2 linked regions of the Thiocapsa bogorovii genome follow. The main gene of each other region encodes a partner of the protein of the gene in region 2 in a complex. Links are inferred from orthologs where the notes say so. Each region holds a gene or a part of one and is shown on either strand. Other genes may lie near its edges.

Region 1 (4,641 bases), 2.8 Mb from region 2 along the record:
CCCGCCTGCTCCGCAGGCCCGCGCTCGACGCCCTCCACCAGCACGCCACCGCCGGTGACGGACAACTCTTCGCGCTGCTCCGGTGTGATCTCGCTGACGAAGAGACCGATCCGATTCGCAGACGCCTTCTCCGGCTCGCTCGGCCGCGCGGCGAGTTGATCTTCCTCGGGCAGCTCGCCGATCTCGACCTCGAGATCGACCAGCTCGCCGCCCCTGAGCACTTGCAGCGTCACCCGATCGCCGACCGGCGTAATCCCCACCATCGGAGGCAATGCGCTCGAGGTCAGAATGTCGCGTCCGTTGTAGGTGACGATGATATCGCCGGGACGGACCTTCGCCCCCTCGGCAGGACTCCCCGGAAGGATCTGGGCCACCAATGCGCCGCGGGGCTGCTTCATACCGAAACTCTCGGCCAGCTCGCGGGTCACGTCCTGAATCAACACGCCGAGCCAACCGCGACTGACCCGACCTTTGGTCTGCAACTGGTCGACCACGTCCATCACGACGTCGATCGGGATCGAGAACGAGAGCCCCATGAAGCCTCCCGTGCGGCTGTAGATTTGGCTGTTGACACCGACCACCTCGCCGTCGAGGTTGAACAGGGGCCCGCCCGAATTTCCCGGATTGATGGCCACATCGGTCTGGATGAACGGGATATAGTTCTCGCTCGGGAGGCTGCGGCCCTTGGCACTGACAATGCCGGCCGTGGCCGAGGATTCGAACCCGAAAGGCGAGCCGATCGCCAGCACCCACTCGCCGACCTTGAGGTCTTGAGCGGCGCCGATTTTGACCGCCGGGAGCCCCTCGCCCTCGATCTTGAGCAATGCAATGTCGCTGCGCTTGTCGGTTCCGACCAGGGAGGCCACGAATTCGCGCCGATCGCTGGTGCGCACGATGATCTCTTCGGCACCCTCCACGACATGGGCGTTGGTTAGGACGAATCCGTCGGTCGAGACGATGAACCCGGATCCGAGCGAGCGCGACGGGAGGCTATCGTTCGGCAGCTCGCCGTCCTCGCCGAAGAAATGCCGAAAGAAATCCTGCAAGGGGCTCTCTTCCGGGAGGTCGGGAACGGAAAACTCCGGCAACTGCTCGACCGTCACCTGCGCCTGTTTCGTACTGATGTTGACGACGGAGGGGGCGTTCTCGGCGACCAGATCCACGAAGTCGGGAAGCATACGGCTGGCCGCAAGACCCGGCATGAGCGCGCCGCAGACCAATGCCGCGAGGGCGAAGGAGAAGGTTGGTATGGGACGCATGAATGCTCCGGGATCAGTGGATTCGATCGGCTGGCCGCCTCGATGACGGCGTTGCCGGACGTGGCGGAAAAAGGATTTGGAGGGTATCTAAACACGCTCGACCGCCGGGCCGGACCGGCCCTGCGTTTTGTGTCGCCGAACGCTCGCGTCGACGGTCGTCTCGGGGTCGATTCGGATCAGGGCCCCGGAAGGATCTGTACCGGCACGCCCTGCTCGATCCGGGACACCACCGCTTGCTGCTCCGGACGGCTCCATGAGCGCGCACTGTAGCCGCGCAGCCAGAACAACGCCAGACCGAAGCCGAGTGCAGCACCGACCAGAGCCCCCGCATCCGTCCAGGCGCCTTCGGCGACTCCGGTAAGCAGGGCATCTCCCGCGAACGCACCGCCGAGCAGACCGACCAAGGGTGCAAAGTAGACCGCGAAAGACGCCGAAAGAAGGCCACGCTCCGAGATCGCGAGCATCACCCGCTCGCCGACCGATGCGTCCACCTGATTCAGCGCTCGAACCTGCATCGAGCCGCGCCCGAAAAAGCGCTCGATCAAAGATGTACCGCAGGCGCCGTTTGCGGCGCAACCGCCGCAGACCGAGCGCCGCGTGATACGGACCCAGGCATAACGGCCTTCGGTCGAGACGACGACACCTGATTCCTCGATCATCGGCGGATTAGTCCGACGGATCGTCGACGCGCCGTACACTGAGCACGGCCGCTTCGACGGTCTCGGGCGGAACCTCCCCGACGGCCGTAATCTGGTAGCCGTCGATCTGCCGCCCGGCCGCATGTACGGCACCGATGTGGGTCGATCCACGCAGCCCGTCGCGGGTGTCGTCTTCGATATAGATCGAGTACGCGGAAAGCCGATCGGTAAAGAGGAAGTGCTCGACCAGCGCGCCACTCGGATTGTCCATCACGCCCTGACTCACCAATTGAAATCCCACCGGAGGCTCGTCGAAGCGCCAGCGGCCTTCGACGGGGGCCACGGGGGCGCCCCGCAGTCCGGATTCCTCAACCCGCGCAGATACGGTCGGGGTATTCCCGTCGACTGTGATGGCGGTGAACATCAACTGCTCCAGCGATGCACCGTTGCTGTCGATCAGATCCGACTTCAGCGGAAGAAAGGTTTCCTGATCGACATAAAACCGGTACCCGTACCTCAAATCATCGCGCGGAATAATACCGACCACCTCGGTATCACGACCGGCGACCCGCGCGATACCCTGGATCTCGATGCGATAGTGATCACCGAGATGCTCCGGGAATATTCCGTCGGTATTCAAGAGTCCGCCTGCGCCGGATGGACGTTTGACCGAGATCGGATGCCCGTCGGGCAGCACGCACATCACCCGGTCGGGTTCGCGGGTCACGGCCCGCACCGGGCCGTTCAGGGAGAGTAACCGCTCTTGAACCTGTCCCTCCTCGTAGCGGTGGACCAGGTGAAGGGCTTCGAGCCGGTTCTCGTGAGAGTAAACCAAGGTTCCTTCGTAGTTGAGCGACTTCAGCGCATCGGCCATCCTTTGAAGCAGATCACTCGCGCGCTGGATCACGTCATCCGCAAGGCTCGCCTGGACCACGAGCGCGAGCAAGAAGAATATGCCCAACCGGGCCGGGAGCCATGAATCAGCGACCCGCTTCATAACCGACAAAGGTCGCATAAGGCAGCATGCCCTTGGCCCCGGTCGTCGGGGCGGTTTCTTGGTGGGTAACGAGGAAAAGATCGAGCTTGTTGGCCAATTCGGGGTGCTCCAAGTCCCAGCGCTGCGCCGGTATCGCCACAACTCCCGGTTGCGCAGCGAGGGTCGGCGCCGTGCGGACGCTCGGGAGTGGACTCACGCCGTCGAACAGCCCGGGGACGACGAAAACCGCGAGAAAGGCGGCTGCTGCCGCGAGCGCCACGGCTGCGACCGGCCTCTTGGCCTTCGGCGGCTTCGCATCGCCGCGGGGCGGGGCCAAGACCGTCGGCTCATGCGCGATGCGTTCGCGAACCACATCGGCAACACCTCGACGGGTTGCGTGAACGGACTCGCCCCGAATCGCCAGACCAATCGTATGGTAGCGCTCCCATGTACCTCGCAGGCCCGGATTGCCTGCCATGGCATCGACCAGTCGCGCGGTGCCGGCGGGATCGAGCTCGCCGTCCTGAAGCTCGGAAATGCGTTGTCGTAGCTCGTCGCTCATTGCTTCATGCCTGGGCTGAGAAGTCGTGTCGTTGGGATGGCCGTCGTCGCGCCCGGATCTCGAGATCGCGGGCCCGGCGAGCTGGCCGATGAGGAAACCGCACCGCATCTGGAGCAATCGTCCTCGCTGCCTGTTTGACGCGTCGGGATCATCATGGTTCGAGGAGCGGCCTCAACCGCTTGTCGATTGCGTCGCGGGCCCGGAAGATGCGTGAGCGCACTGTACCGATCGGGCACGCCATTGCGGTCGCGATCTCTTCGTAGCTCATACCCTCGAGCTCGCGCAGAACAATGGCCGTGCGCAGATCGTCGGGGAGGTCGTCGAGCGCGCGCTGAACCGTTTGTGCGATCTCTTCGGTCAGAGCGAGCCGTTCGGGCGTCCCCGAGTCACGAAGGCGAACGCCCATATCCATTTGCTCGGCGACCTCGGCCTCGACATCGTCTCCCGGAGGACGACGTCCCTGTGCCACTAAGTGATTCTTTACCGTGTTCACCGCGATGCGATACAGCCAGGTGTAAAACGCACTCTCGCCGCGAAACGCAGGGAGTGCGCGATATGCCTTCAGGAAGGCATCCTGACTGACGTCCATCACCTCGCTCGGGTCGCGGACGTAGCGGGAAATCAGGTTTGCCACCCTCTGCTGATACTTCAACACCAGCAAGTCGAACGCGCGCTTGTCTCCGTTCTGGGCGCGCGTCACAAGCTCCTGATCGGCGGTGCGCTCAGACATGGACACGAGCCTTGGCGCTGCTGACCAGCAATCCCGTTGGCATGGACAATTCCCCGATTCGGAAGTTCGTGAGCCTCCTCAATTGCGGCCGAGGCCCCCTAAAAAAAGCGACAAACCTTGATCCCGCCCATGAAATGGGCGAGTTTACGGCGAACCGCGCCGATCACCCAAACTCAACCCGATCACGTTGGGGATCGAAGGGTCGCCAAGACGTCGAACCTCAACACGTCGCCGACCTCGACGCCCGTGAGATCCCCAAACGAAGGTTCCGATCATGCCAACCACGCCTTACCGCCACGACGTCCTGATTCTCGGCAGCGGCGCCGCGGGACTAAGCCTCGCACTGCGACTGCACGAGGATCTGTCGGTCGCCGTCATCTCCAAGCGCGAGCTCAAAGAAGGAAGCACGCTCTATGCGCAAGGCGGCATTTCGGCCGTGCTGGATGCGACGGACTCGATCGAATCGCACGTCCAGG
Region 2 (6,252 bases):
CTGCTTGATGAGCGCAGAAAAGTCCGAGAACCTCAGCTGGATCGACAAGCGATTCCCGCTGACGGAGACCTGGAAGGCACACCTTTCAGAGTACTACGCCCCGAAAAATCTCAACTTCTGGTCGTTCTTCGGCTCGCTGGCGATCCTGACGCTTGTTATCCAGATCGTCTCGGGCCTCTGGTTGGCGATGAGCTACAAACCGTCTGCCGCCGAGGCGTTCGCGTCGGTCGAGTACATCATGCGCGATGTCGAGTGGGGGTGGTTGATCCGTTACATCCACTCCACAGGTGCATCGGCCTTCTTCATCGTGATCTATCTGCACATGTTTCGTGCCTTGCTGTGGGGCTCCTATCGCAAGCCGCGCGAGCTGCTCTGGATCATCGGCGTCGTGATCTATCTGGCGATGATGGCTACCGCCTTCTTCGGCTATCTCCTGCCGTGGGGACAGATGTCGTTCTGGGGTGCACAGGTTATCGTGAATCTGTTCGCGGCGGTCCCGGTGGTCGGCGACGATCTTGCCGTCTGGGTACGCGGTGATTACGTCATCTCGGATACGACGCTCAACCGCTTCTTTGCCTTCCACTTCCTCTTACCGTTCGTTTTGGCGGCCTTGGTGTTTCTGCATATCGTCGCACTCCACCATGTCGGGTCCAACAACCCGGACGGCGTGGAGATCAAGGAAGGTCCGAAGGGCAACCGCTGGAGCGACAAGGCACCGGCGGACGGGATCCCCTTCCACCCCTACTACACGGTGAAGGATCTCGTCGGCGTGGTCGTGTTCCTCGCGATCTTCTCGGCCATCGTCTTCTACGCCCCGACCATGGGCGGACTCTTCATCGAGGCGCCGAACTTCCAGCCGGCCAATCCCTTCCAGACCCCTGCGCATATTGCGCCGGTTTGGTATTTCACGCCCTTCTACGCGATGCTGCGGGCAGTGCCGCCGATGTGGGGGTCGCAGTTCCCCGGCGTTGTCGTGATGTTCGCGGCGATCTTGATCCTTTTCGCGCTGCCTTGGCTTGACCGCAGCAAGGTCAAGTCGATGCGCTATAAGGGTCCGATCTTCAAGGTCATGACCGGGGTCTTTGCGGTGTCCTTCGTCGTCTTGGCGTGGCTGGGACTGCAACCTGCGGATCCTTTCTTGACCCTGCTGGCGCAGATCTTCACGTCGCTCTATTTCGCCTACTTCCTGCTGATGCCGATCTATAGCTCGATCGACAAGACCAAGCCCGTTCCGGAGAGGGTGACCTCATGAGAAAGCTGATCATTGCCACCTTGGCGCTGTTGATGCCCGCCGTCGGCTTCGCCGCGGGCGGCCATGTCGAGTTGGAGAAGGCAGACATCGATCTCAGCGATCAAGCATCACTCCAGCGCGGGGCGAAGTATTTCGTCAACTACTGCATGGCGTGTCACTCGCTCAGCCACATGCGTTACTCACGCATGGCGGACGATCTGGGAATCGATGACAAGTCGCTGCGCGAGAACCTCTTGTTTGGTGACGCACAGCCGACCGACATGATGAAGAACGCGATGCGGCCCGCAGACGGCGAAGTCTGGTTCGGCACCGCGGTTCCCGACCTCACGTTGGTGACGCGCTGGCGCAGCCCGGACTGGGTCTACACCTATCTGAAGAGTTTCTATGCTGACCCTACGCGGCCGTACGGCGTGAACAACGTGATCTTCCCTCTGGTGGGCATGCCTCACGTTCTGGGTGATCTGCAGGGGACGCAGGAAGCGATCGTGGAAGAGCATGCCGGTCACGAGCCGACCATCGCCGGTGTGAAACTCACCCAGCCCGGAAGTCTGGCCCCCGAGGAATACGACAACATGGTGAGGGACATCACCGCGTTTCTGACCTACGCGGGCGAGCCGAGCCAGATGGAGCGGCGCAGGGTGGGGATCTATGTCTTGCTGTTCCTGGGTCTCTTTTTCATCGTGGCCTATGCTCTGAAGAAGGAATACTGGAAAGACGTTCACTGAGAATCGTCGCGCGCCGCATCGGTCTCGATCCATCGAGGCCGATGCGGCTCCTCTCTTTTTGACGGTTCGGGCCGGAGCACCCGGTTTCGGGCCGCGACCCGCGATGCACTGTTCACTCATGAGCGCAATGCTCAAGGCAGCTGACCCGGATGGTCGGCGATACCTGTTCCTCGGGCCCGACCGGGCTTTGTCCACACGCTGGAGAAGGGAAGAATGGCTGTGGCTGCGAGTAGACGATCCGTGATGACGCTATTTTCCGATCCCACCTGTCCCTATTGCCACCGTGTTCGGATGGTGCTCGCCGAGAAGGGTATCGCGGTCGACGTGGTCGATGTCGATGCAAACGACCTGCCGGACGAGGTGATGGACTTCAACCCTTACGGGACCGTGCCGACGCTCGTCGATCGGGATCTGCGACTCTACGAGTCGCGGATTATCATGGAGTATCTGGATGAACGCTTCCCTCATCCTCCTTTGCTGCCCGTCGATCCGGTTTCGCGTGCCAGCGCCCGGCTGTTCATGTATCGCATCGACCGCGATTGGTACACCCTGATGGGTCGTATTCGGCTGGGGAGCCCGGCGGAAGCGGAACAGGCGCGCAAGGAGCTGCGCGAGAGCCTGGTTGTGACCGCGCCGGTGTTCGGTGCTCACACCTTCTTTATGAACGACGAGTTCTCTCTGGTCGATTGCTGCATCGCACCGCTGCTGTGGCGCCTGCCTGTTCTCGGCATCGAGCTGCCGCCTCAGGCCGAGGCGTTGCGGGTTTACATGCGACGCATCTTTGCCAGCGACGCCTTTCGCAAGAGCCTCACCGAGGCCGAGAAGGAGATGATCGCGGACGTGTCCTGATGGAGGGCTCGATGGAAAGTGAGATCGACACGATGACCTCGACCAAACCTTATCTGATCCGGGCGATCTACGAGTGGATCCTGGACAACGATATGACGCCCCATTTGGTGGTGGATGTCCGTTACCCCGGTGTCCAGGCGCCGAAGGAGTTCGTCGAGGACGAGCGTTTGGTGCTGAATCTTTCGCCGAGTGCGGTGCGTTCGCTGGTCCTGGGAAACGATCAGATCGAGTTCAACGCGCGTTTCGGCGGTGTGGCACGCGACGTCTATTTTCCCGTCGAAGCGGTGCTGGGTATCTTCACGCGCGAAAACGGTCAGGGGATGGTCTTCCCCGAGCTGGCCTATCCGCTTCCCGGCGAGCCCGAGATCGATTCCGATGCGACCCTCGAGCAGGGCCCAAGCAAGCCGCGATCGGTCGGTCGGCCTCAGGGCATGATTCAGGAACCCAAAGGGCCTAAATCACCGTCGGGAAAAGGAAAAAAGAAGGCTGGCGGTCCGACGCTGAAGGTCGTCAAGTAAGCTCTTCACCTCGTCTTTGCCCCCTTGGTCGACGCGACCCGGATTCCCACGTCAAGCGTGACCCGATGAGCGCTGCGGCCGACACAGCCCCAGCACCCTGAACCGCGTCGCGGCGTACCGGGTGAACGCGAAGCCCAAACCCCGTGGAGGCGCCGCGTGTCCCTCTCGGAGCGGGTCAGGCGTCCTGCGTCTGTGTCGGCAGGCCGAAACTGAGATCCTCGAGCGCCATTCCCCGCATCACGAGATAGCCGCTGCGGCGTCCGACGCCTTCCTCGCTGAAGTCGAAGCGATAGACGCGCCGCAGCCTCAAGCCTTCCGACCGCCAGGCGAGACCAAGTCGCCGCAAGGCGACCGTTTGATCTAGAAATTGAAGCTCCCGTTGTTTGCACGCGCTTTTGCAGACCTCCGTTGCGATTTCGCGTGCGCGCATACTGTCGAGCCAGAACCAGCCGAGCAAAAGAAGGAAAAAGACGGCGAGCAGGTTGCTCATGAAGGCAGGTCCTCGAGTGTGGCGAACGGGCAACGGTGATCTCATGCTCGCGGGGTTCCGACGTACTCGCCGTGTCGGGGTGGCGCACCCGACGCCCGCGCCCGGCGAAATCCGAGCATGTCGCCATCATGCGCGGTCGCGGCGGCGAGCGATGTGTCCGGCTGCGCGGTGACGGGTGGTTTCAGTATACTGACCGTCCCTCAACAAACGCGGGAGTGACCGAGATGAAGAGACAGATCCTCACGGCCGTCATCGTGTCATGCACGACCATCGGGCTCGTTGCTTGCGGACAAGACCAAGCGCCGGTCGAGGAGGCTGCCGCTCCGCCCGCACAGGAGCCGACGATGCTCGATCGGGCGGTCGAGACGGCCAAGGATGCCTCCGATCGTGTCGGCGCGGCCGCGACTGCCGCCAAGGATACCGCCTCTGAGGCTGCGGCGTCGGCGATGGAACAGGCCTCGGTCGTGGGCGAGCGCGCCGAGACGGAAGCCAAGGAGATGATCGAGCAGGTCAAGAGCTTCCTGGCGGAGGATAAGGAGGACATGGCGCGTGAGCTCATGAGCAAGTTGTCGGCCATGAAGGATTCGGTCTCCGAAACAGTGCGCGCCGAGATCGAACGTCTCGAGGCGATGTTCTCCGACGCCTGAGCAGCGGGCTGCAGAAACCCTTCGGGACACCTTCCGCGCGGGCGTCGGGCGGGCGTCATCCGGTATACGTTGCCGGCGCGGCGACGCGGACTCGGTTTCCTCCCCGCTCCCGCGTGGAAGGCACTTCAGGGCCGTTCAGCTGCCGGATCCAGGTTGCATCGTTGCGTGAAGATCTCGGTAGGGTGTCGCTTATGGCTTGGCTCTTTCTTGTTGTTGCCGGTATCTTCGAATGGGGCTGGCCCGTCGGCTTGAAGCTCGGGATGACCGAGTCGGGGCTCCGCTGGGGCTGGATCGGTTTCGCCGTAATCTGCATCGTGGCCAGCGGCGCCTGCTTGCTCGTCGCACAGAAGAGCATTCCCATGGGCACGGCCTATGCCGTCTGGACGGGTATCGGTGCTGTCGGGGCCTTCGTCATCGGTATTGTCCTGTTCGCCGAGCCGGCGACTTTCCTGCGGTTCTTCTTCGTCGGCATGATCGTTCTGGGCATCGTGGGATTGAAGTTGGCCTCCGGTCCTTGAGATGACGGAGCGCCCTGCCCGGTGCTCAATCGAGATGCCGGATCTGAGGATCGCGCTGCGGCTCCCTGATCTCGGGCCCCAGCAGGATGGCGATCGGCCGCGTTTGCGGGTTGGTGTCCAGCGCGATCTTGAGCGACATGGTCAGCGGTACCGACAGAAACATGCCGACCGGTCCCAGAACCCATCCCCAGAACACCAACGAGACGAAGACCACCAGGGTGGAGAGTCCGAGCCCGTATCCCATGATTTTCGGCTCCAGGATGCTCCCGACCAGGGTGTTGACCACTAAATAGCCCAGTGCAACAAGCAGTGCGCTCTGCAGATCGATTTGAACGAGCGCAAGCAATACGGCCGGAATCGCGGCCAGGATGGAGCCGATGGTGGGGACGAAGTTCAGCAGAAAGGCGATCAAGGCCCAAAGCACCGCATAATCCACCCCGAGGATTGTCAACCAGGCCCAAATCACGAGGCCGGTTCCTAGGCTGGTCAGGCTCTTGATCCCCATGTAGCGGTTGATGCTGTCGAGGACGACTCGCAGCTGCTTGGTCGAGGTCTCCGGCGAGGTGAGTGCGGCCCGCAGCTTGGCCGGCAGCCCGGCCGCTTCCAGCAGGATGAAGACCACGGTCAGCAGGATGAGAAAGGCATTGGCAAGGACCCCGCTGAGTCCGGATACCAGGTCTCCCGCCATCTCCAAGACACGTGCGGGGTCGATATAGGTCTGCAGCGCCTCCCGCGAGGTATGGAAACCGATGCCGTCGAGCCATCGTGCGAGGTCGTCGATCAACAGCTTCAGGCGGTCCTGATACTCCGGGAGGCTGGCATTGAAGCCGTCGAGCGACCCCGCGACCAGGATCGCAAGAACGCTTCCCAGGCCGGCAATCGCCAGGACAACCAGCAGCATCGCGGCCCAGTTTGGCGCACCCCGCTCGCGCAGCGTGCGCAGCGGCGGCGTCGCGATGACGGCGATAAAGACGGCGAGCAGAAAAGGCGTCATCAGAGACGCCGCCGCCCGCATCCCCGCGACGACGATGATGAAGGCCGCGAGGGCAACCAGGAAACGCGTGGCGGGCCCGAGGCCGGGATTGGTGCCCATGTGTCGCGCTAGCGGGTGGCTCGGCTTTGGCCGACCGAGGCGAACCTCGGTAGGCCCGATTCCAGCCACCAGGTGTTGGTCGCCGCGTCCCAACGCCACACCTGTCGGTCTGTCAACTGCTTGACGACCTGCGCGTCTTCGAACAGATAGTCGATGACGA

Evidence for each region.
Region 1: the proteins of LT988_RS15180 (region 2) and LT988_RS02855 are in contact, whole or in part, in a crystal structure (PDB 1YFN), measured with the Escherichia coli proteins. The link is inferred for Thiocapsa bogorovii from one-to-one orthologs.

Annotation. Positions count from the first base shown.
Region 1 is NZ_CP089309.1:579,919-584,559, forward strand. What follows is about bases 1,657-4,641. They hold LT988_RS02855 (sigma-E factor negative regulatory protein), read right to left. Parts: upstream 3,436-4,641; coding sequence 2,878-3,435; downstream 1,657-2,877. Other genes in these bases: LT988_RS02845 (SoxR reducing system RseC family protein), read right to left, coding at 1,657-1,918; LT988_RS02850 (MucB/RseB C-terminal domain-containing protein), read right to left, coding at 1,926-2,894; rpoE (RNA polymerase sigma factor RpoE), read right to left, coding at 3,587-4,165; nadB (L-aspartate oxidase), read left to right, coding at 4,440-4,641. Outside these bases: LT988_RS02840 (DegQ family serine endoprotease), read right to left, coding at 1-1,259; more of LT988_RS02845, read right to left, coding at 1,436-1,656. UniProt on the Escherichia coli protein: An anti-sigma factor for extracytoplasmic function (ECF) sigma factor sigma-E (RpoE). ECF sigma factors are held in an inactive form by an anti-sigma factor until released by regulated intramembrane proteolysis (RIP).
Region 2 is NZ_CP089309.1:3,375,175-3,381,426, forward strand. What follows is about bases 1,651-4,590. They hold LT988_RS15180 (ClpXP protease specificity-enhancing factor), read left to right. Parts: upstream 1,651-2,837; coding sequence 2,838-3,344; downstream 3,345-4,590. Other genes in these bases: LT988_RS15170 (cytochrome c1), read left to right, coding at 1,651-1,977; sspA (stringent starvation protein SspA), read left to right, coding at 2,191-2,826; LT988_RS15185 (DUF3301 domain-containing protein), read right to left, coding at 3,520-3,834; LT988_RS15190 (hypothetical protein), read left to right, coding at 4,059-4,481. Also shown: petA (ubiquinol-cytochrome c reductase iron-sulfur subunit), read left to right, coding at 1-8; LT988_RS15165 (cytochrome b), read left to right, coding at 8-1,252; more of LT988_RS15170, read left to right, coding at 1,249-1,650; LT988_RS15195 (DMT family transporter), read left to right, coding at 4,673-4,999; LT988_RS15200 (AI-2E family transporter), read right to left, coding at 5,025-6,092; LT988_RS15205 (hypothetical protein), read right to left, coding at 6,101-6,252. UniProt on the Escherichia coli protein: Enhances recognition of ssrA-tagged proteins by the ClpX-ClpP protease; the ssrA degradation tag (AANDENYALAA) is added trans-translationally to proteins that are stalled on the ribosome, freeing the ribosome and targeting stalled peptides for degradation.